2 regions of the Shewanella psychrotolerans genome follow, and region 2 is predicted to be linked to the other one. Evidence: predicted binding sites of a transcription regulator. Region 2 holds the regulator's gene; the other holds the start of a gene.
What was found. The regulator MetJ, encoded in region 2, represses methionine synthesis genes. The targets are predictions, from matches to a motif close to TAGACGTCTAGACGTCTA.

Region 1: a site for MetJ is predicted at 1,175-1,192, ahead of metK (methionine adenosyltransferase). Genes of this name have one in related genera too.

What each region holds. Positions count from the first base shown of each region.
Region 1 covers NZ_CP080419.1:3,551,997-3,555,431, reverse strand. The annotation lists gene metK (methionine adenosyltransferase) at 1-1,131, opposite strand, end outside; gene tkt (transketolase) at 1,602-3,435, shown strand, end outside.
Region 2 covers NZ_CP080419.1:583,730-587,164, reverse strand. The annotation lists gene K0I62_RS02660 (bifunctional aspartate kinase/homoserine dehydrogenase II) at 1-367, opposite strand, end outside; gene metB (cystathionine gamma-synthase) at 387-1,553, opposite strand; gene metJ (met regulon transcriptional regulator MetJ) at 1,777-2,091, shown strand; gene K0I62_RS02645 (sulfite exporter TauE/SafE family protein) at 2,187-2,921, shown strand; gene K0I62_RS02640 (conjugal transfer protein TraF) at 3,006-3,435, opposite strand, start outside.

The DNA of each region.
Region 1 (3,435 bases), 1.4 Mb from region 2:
AGCGTCGGCTTTATCAGTGCGTTCCCAAGGGAACTCGTTACGACCAAAGTGGCCATACGCAGCTGTCGCTTTATAGATTGGGCGAGCGAGATCTAGCATCTCTGTTAGTCCATAAGGACGTAGATCAAAGTGCTGACGTACAAGCTTAATCAATACATCTTCAGATACTTTACCCGTACCGAAGGTTTCAACGCTGATTGAGGTCGGCTCTGCTACACCAATAGCATAAGAAACTTGGATCTCACAGCGATCGGCAAGACCCGCTGCAACAATGTTCTTAGCCACATAACGCGCAGCATAAGCAGCACTACGGTCAACTTTTGATGGGTCTTTACCAGAGAAAGCACCACCACCATGACGCGCCATACCACCGTAGGTATCAACGATGATCTTACGACCAGTTAGACCACAATCGCCTACTGGGCCACCGATAACAAAACGGCCTGTTGGGTTGATAAAGTACTTAGTATCTTTAGTTAACCACTTAGCCGGTAGTACAGGCTTAATGATGGTTTCCATCACGCCTTCGATTAGGTCTGGCTGACTAACATCTTCACGGTGTTGAGTTGACAGTACAACCGCATCGATACCAGCAATGCTTCCGTCATTGTTATAAGCAAAAGTCACCTGACTTTTCGCATCTGGACGTAACCATGGAAGGGTGTTGTCTTTACGTACTTCTGATTGACGCTTAACCAACTTATGAGAATAAGTGATCGGTGCTGGCATTAATACGTCAGTTTCGTTGTTGGCATAACCAAACATTAAACCTTGGTCGCCAGCGCCTTGTTCTTTAGGATCTGCGCGATCAACACCTTGATTAATATCTGGAGATTGCTTACCGATGGCGTTAAGTACGGCACAAGAATCGGCATCAAAACCCATATCAGAGTGAGTGTAGCCAATATCGCGAACGGTTTTACGGGTGATCTCTTCGATATCAACCCATGCAGAAGTGGTCACTTCACCACCAACCATTACCATGCCGGTTTTTACGTATGTTTCACACGCAACACGAGCTTTAGGATCTTGCTCTAAGATCGCGTCGAGTACCGCATCAGAAATTTGATCGGCGATTTTATCTGGATGACCTTCTGAGACCGACTCAGAGGTAAACAAGTGCTTTGCCATAATGGAAAATCTCGTGTTTATACAATTTGAATGTGTAGAAGTATCTACATCTAGACGGCTATTTTAGTGGAAAACAAACGGGATAACACCCTTTTCGATAAAAATTGTGCTGTAACACCCAGTAAATAATCTAATGATGCTCATTATATTTTTTGCTGAGCTTCTATAACGTATTGTTATATAGTTACTATTTATTAAATTCCTGTTTTTTTGAGAACCGATAATATTAGTGAAATCAATTAGTCATACAAATAGCGTTGACAATAAAATGGCATTATCAGGGGGCGGTTATTGGATCGTTTGCTGCATTTTGGGCAGAAGAATAAGCATGATGACTGGAAAAATGGCCCGGTCAGAACACTATAATCTCTAATATAAGGTTATTTTTATTTGCGTCCTACCGCCTAGTAGGGGAAAATATGCGTCCACAATTGCCCGCAAAATCCCTAAAAAAATAAGCAGGAGAGAGCATGTCATCTCGTAAAGAACTCGCAAACGCTATCCGTGTGTTAAGTATGGATGCCGTTCAAAAAGCCAATTCTGGTCATCCAGGTGCACCAATGGGAATGGCTGATATCGCTGAAGTGCTTTGGAATGACTTCCTTAAGCACAACCCTACCAACCCTGAGTGGGTTGATCGCGATCGCTTCATTCTATCTAACGGTCATGGCTCTATGCTGATTTACTCTTTGCTGCACCTTACTGGTTATGCATTGCCGATCGAAGAGTTGAAGAATTTCCGTCAGTTACACTCTAAAACCCCTGGTCACCCAGAGTATGGTTACACCCCCGGTGTTGAAACCACTACTGGCCCATTAGGGGCTGGTATCAGTAATGCCGTGGGTATGGCTATTGCTGAGAAGACGTTAGCTGCACAGTTTAACCGTCCAGGACACGATATTGTCGATCATTTCACCTATTGCTTCTTAGGCGATGGTTGTTTGATGGAAGGTATTTCACACGAAACTTGTTCATTAGCAGGCACTTTAGGTCTGGGCAAGCTGATTGCATTTTGGGATGACAACGGTATCTCTATCGATGGGCATGTTGAAGGCTGGTTCACCGACGATACACCTAAGCGTTTCGAGTCATACGGCTGGCATGTCATTGCTAACGTTGATGGTCATGACAGCGACGCGATTCGCGCGGCTATCGAAGAGGCTAAGTCTGTTACCGACAAGCCAAGCATGATCTGCTGCAAAACGGTTATCGGTTTCGGTTCGCCAAACAAGTCGGGTAGCCATGACTGTCACGGCGCGCCACTGGGTGATGCTGAGATTGCTGCGGCACGTGAGTTCCTTGGTTGGGAACACGGTCCGTTCGATATCCCTGAAAACGTCTATGCTGGTTGGGATGCTAAAGAAGTTGGCGCCAGCAATGAAGCGGCTTGGAATGAAAAACTTGCCGCTTATGAAGCTGCTTACCCAGAGCTTGCAGCAGAATACAAGCGCCGCGTGATCGATGGTGAATTGCCTGCCGATTTCGAAGCCAAAGCTCAAGCTTTCATTAAAGAGTGCCAAGAGAAAGGTGAAGGTATTGCAAGCCGTAAAGCTTCACAAAATGCTATCGGTGCTTATGGTGCTATGTTGCCTGAACTGCTCGGCGGCTCTGCCGACCTTGCGGGTTCTAACTTGACCCTATGGTCTGGTTCTAAAGGTATTCAAGATGACGCTGCCGGTAACTACATCTACTACGGTGTACGTGAGTTCGGTATGAGCGGCATCATGAACGGTGTTTCTCTGCATGGTGGTTTCATCAACTACGGCGCCACTTTCATGATGTTTATGGAATATGCGCGTAACGCGGTACGCATGTCAGCGCTGATGGGCATTCAAAATATCTTTGTTTACACCCATGACTCTATCGGTCAAGGTGAAGATGGTCCAACTCATCAACCTGTCGAGCAGCTAGCTAACCTACGCATGACACCTAACATGATGGTATGGCGTCCATGTGATGCGACTGAAACAGCGATCTCTTGGAAGAATGCAATTGAGCGTCGTGATGCACCAACATCACTGATTTTTAGTCGTCAAAACCTAGCGGCTCAAGCGCGTACCGATGAGCAGTTAGCCAATGTGGTTAAAGGTGGTTATGTACTGCGTGATTGCGCCGGTATGCCAGATGTTATTTTGATTGCAACAGGTAGTGAAGTTCAACTCGCACTGGATTCTGCAGCAGCCTTAACAGAACAGGGTAAGCAGGTTCGAGTAGTATCTATGCCATCGACTAATGCTTTTGATGCGCAAGATGCCGCATACAAAGAGTCTGTATTGCCACGCGCTGTGACTAAGCGTGTTGCTA
Region 2 (3,435 bases):
GCTCACCGAAACTGACCACTTGATTACGCTGATAATCATTTAATGGGTCAATCGAGAGTAAGCTCGTTAATTGTGCTTTATCGGTCGATAAACGCTCACGTAAACTACGGGCTTGTTCATTAGAGAGTAACTGTTCAATTAAATTCTGTTGATAGCTAATCAATACTTGCAGCTCTTCTTGCCACAGTTGATTAGATTCACTTAGGTCGAGCAGCTTATATAAAAAATTTGTACTCTTACCCGCAGCAGAAACCACAATGAGATCATCGCTATGGCCATGAGTAAGAAGAATATGAGCGACACGGCGGTAACAATCTGCATCAGCTAAACTAGAACCACCAAATTTATGCAAATGACATCGTGTCATTTTTTGCTCCTCAATACCTTTAACAACTTACTGCTTCAGCAGCATCTAGACCCGCCAGAATATCAGCAACCAAATCATCACCATCTTCGATCCCCACAGACAAACGAATCAGAGTATCTTTTACTCCCGCTTCAAAGCGCGCTTCTGGGTCCATCGCTCTGTGGGTCATGGTAGCAGGAACTGCAACTAAGCTCTCTACCCCACCAAGACTTTCGGCCACTGAAAAGTATTTTAACTGATCTAAAAACGCAATAAGCTCTGATTCTCCACCTTTTAATTCAAAACTGAGCATAGCGCCAAAGCCTCTTTGCTGTTTTGCTGCAATCTCATGCCCAGGATGCTCTGTAAGCCCTGGATAATATACCTTGTCAACCGCAGGGTGAGATGTCAGCAGCGCCAGTACCTTCTGTGCATTTGCTTGATGCTCGCGAATTCTTATTGGCAAGGTACGTAAACCACGCAAAGTCAGATAACTATCAAAAGCTGAGCCAGTTAACCCTAAGGTATTAGACCACCAATGCAGCAGTTCGCCGAGCTCAGCATCTTTTGCGACAACCGCTCCGCCGACCACATCACTGTGACCATTGATATATTTGGTGGTTGAATGAATAACAATATCTGCGCCAAGTAATAAAGGTTGCTGCAAAATAGGAGATAAGAAGGTGTTATCGACCACAACCAGTGCACCGACACCGTGACATGCGTTCGCTATTGCTTCGATATCAACCACGCGTAACAGTGGATTAGAAGGCGTTTCTAGCCATACCATTTTGGGCTGCTGAGCGATCGCTGCCTCTAACGCTTTAGGATCGGTTTGATCGACGACAATAAGCTTAAAAGCCCCTTTCTTTGCAAGATTGGTAAACAGACGATAACTACCACCATAACAATCGTGAGGCACGATCAGCAGATCATCAGGCCCAAGCAAGCTAGTTACCAATGTAATGGCTGCCATACCGGTGCAAGTCACCACACCTGTTGCCCCTCTCTCTAATTCAGCTATCGCATCGCCCAAAATAGATCGAGTCGGATTCCCCGAACGGCTATAGTCAAAGTCGCGGGGATTGTTATGACCATCAAAAGCGTAATTTGTCGACAGGTAAATGGGAGGTACAACAGCACCATGTTGAGTATCCGACTCAATACCGGTACGAACCGCTGCGGTGGCTAGTTTTCGCTCTGTCATCTATTGCTCCTAAAATCGATACGCTAACAGTCATCTATCACAAAGAGATGTCTGGACGTCTAAATGTACCTAAGCAACTCGTCACCGTCAACATATTTAGACGTTTAGACGTCCAAACATTTAGAAATCTATTTGCAATTCACAAAAATTAAAGGCAATAATTTGACTGTAATTTGTAAGGGTATAAAATCTGCCCCGAATTTGAGAATTTACAGGTGAGTCGATGACTGAGTGGAATGGCGATTATATCAGCCCATATGCTGAACATGGTAAGAAGAATGAGCAAGTGAAAAAAATCACTGTTTCTATTCCTCTAAAAGTACTTAAGGTATTAACCGATGAGCGAACACGTCGTCAGGTAAATAACTTACGCCATGCCACCAACAGCGAATTGCTCTGCGAGGCATTTTTACATGCCTACACTGGTCAACCTCTTCCCCATGACGATGACTTGTCAAAAGACAAGCCTGACAGTATCCCAGCTGAAGTAAAAAAGTTAATGACAGAGATGGGTATCGAATGGGAAGAGCTAGAGTAATACGCTCTACTCACCAAATTGCCATCTAAAAAGGGATCCATTAGCGATCCCTTTTTTGTCTATCCCACCTGCCAAATGGAGTAACCGTGGCTGACTTGTTCATCGATCCTACGATCTTAGTGCTCGCCTCATTGATTATATTCATAGGTGCGTTAACTCAAAGTCTTATCGGTTTTGGCTTAGCCGTTGTCGCCTCGCCACTGCTTTACCTTGTCGATCCTAGTCTGGTTCCTGCTCCAGTAATTTTGATGGGATTTTCCATCTCACTGTTAACACTTTTTAGAGAACGAGGCTCACTTGAGTTTAACGGTCTGCAATATGCGCTAATTGGACGAATTCCAGGGGGTATATTAGGTGCTTCGCTATTGCTATGGGCACCACAACCCATATTAGGTTTAGCCATAGCAATTATTGTGGCACTGGCAGTATTGCTAAGTTTACTTAAATTATCTCTTCCTATCACGCGAACTAGCTTATTTGCAGCAGGTATATTGTCTGGTATTTTTGGTAATATTGCCGCCATTGGCGGGCCACCATTAGCGATCTTACTGTCAGGAAAAGACGCCAAACAGTTCCGAGCAGCACTGTCGGCATTTTTTATTTTCAGCTCAACTATAGCGCTCATCATTTTAGGCTTCAGTGGCCTGCTGACATTACACCACTTTTATATTTCGTTACTGCTATTACCATCGGTTATCTTAGGGTATTTGCTGGCGAATCGACTCATTGGGCGAGTAGATAAACATAAAACACGGATCATGACACTCTGTCTTTGTAGTCTCAGCGCAATCATCTTAGCAACTAAGTCCATTTTGGAGATAAGCAATTAATTTATAATATGTTATCGTCAAACTAATATCAAAAAAGCTGAGACAATCACTTGCCTCAGCTTTTATCGTTTTTAATTATCAAACTTAAAAATGATAAGACGTTTGAAGCACACCGCCAATAACATCATCGCTACCCATCATGCCGGTTAAGTCGAAATTGAATGAACGGCCAACGGTAAATCCCGTGCCAATGGAATAGATGTCAGCGGTCGAATCCTCAAGGTCATGACGATATCCTAAACGTAAGGCAAACCAATCGGTTGCTTTTATTTCACCGCCAACACGCCAGTACTGGGTGCTATCGATCTCATCAAAGCGCTTATTTTTATTGAGATCTATATCTGTCGTTACGCTAAATCTATTCCACCCATAAGAAACCCCTGCGGTATAAAGCGCCTCAACTCGATAAGTAAATTGACGCCCCAGTGACTCGACAGTATCCACTTTCTGGCTGATCAAATTACGACCAGACAAACCAACAACCATTCCTTCTAAGGGCTGCATTGCGACACCG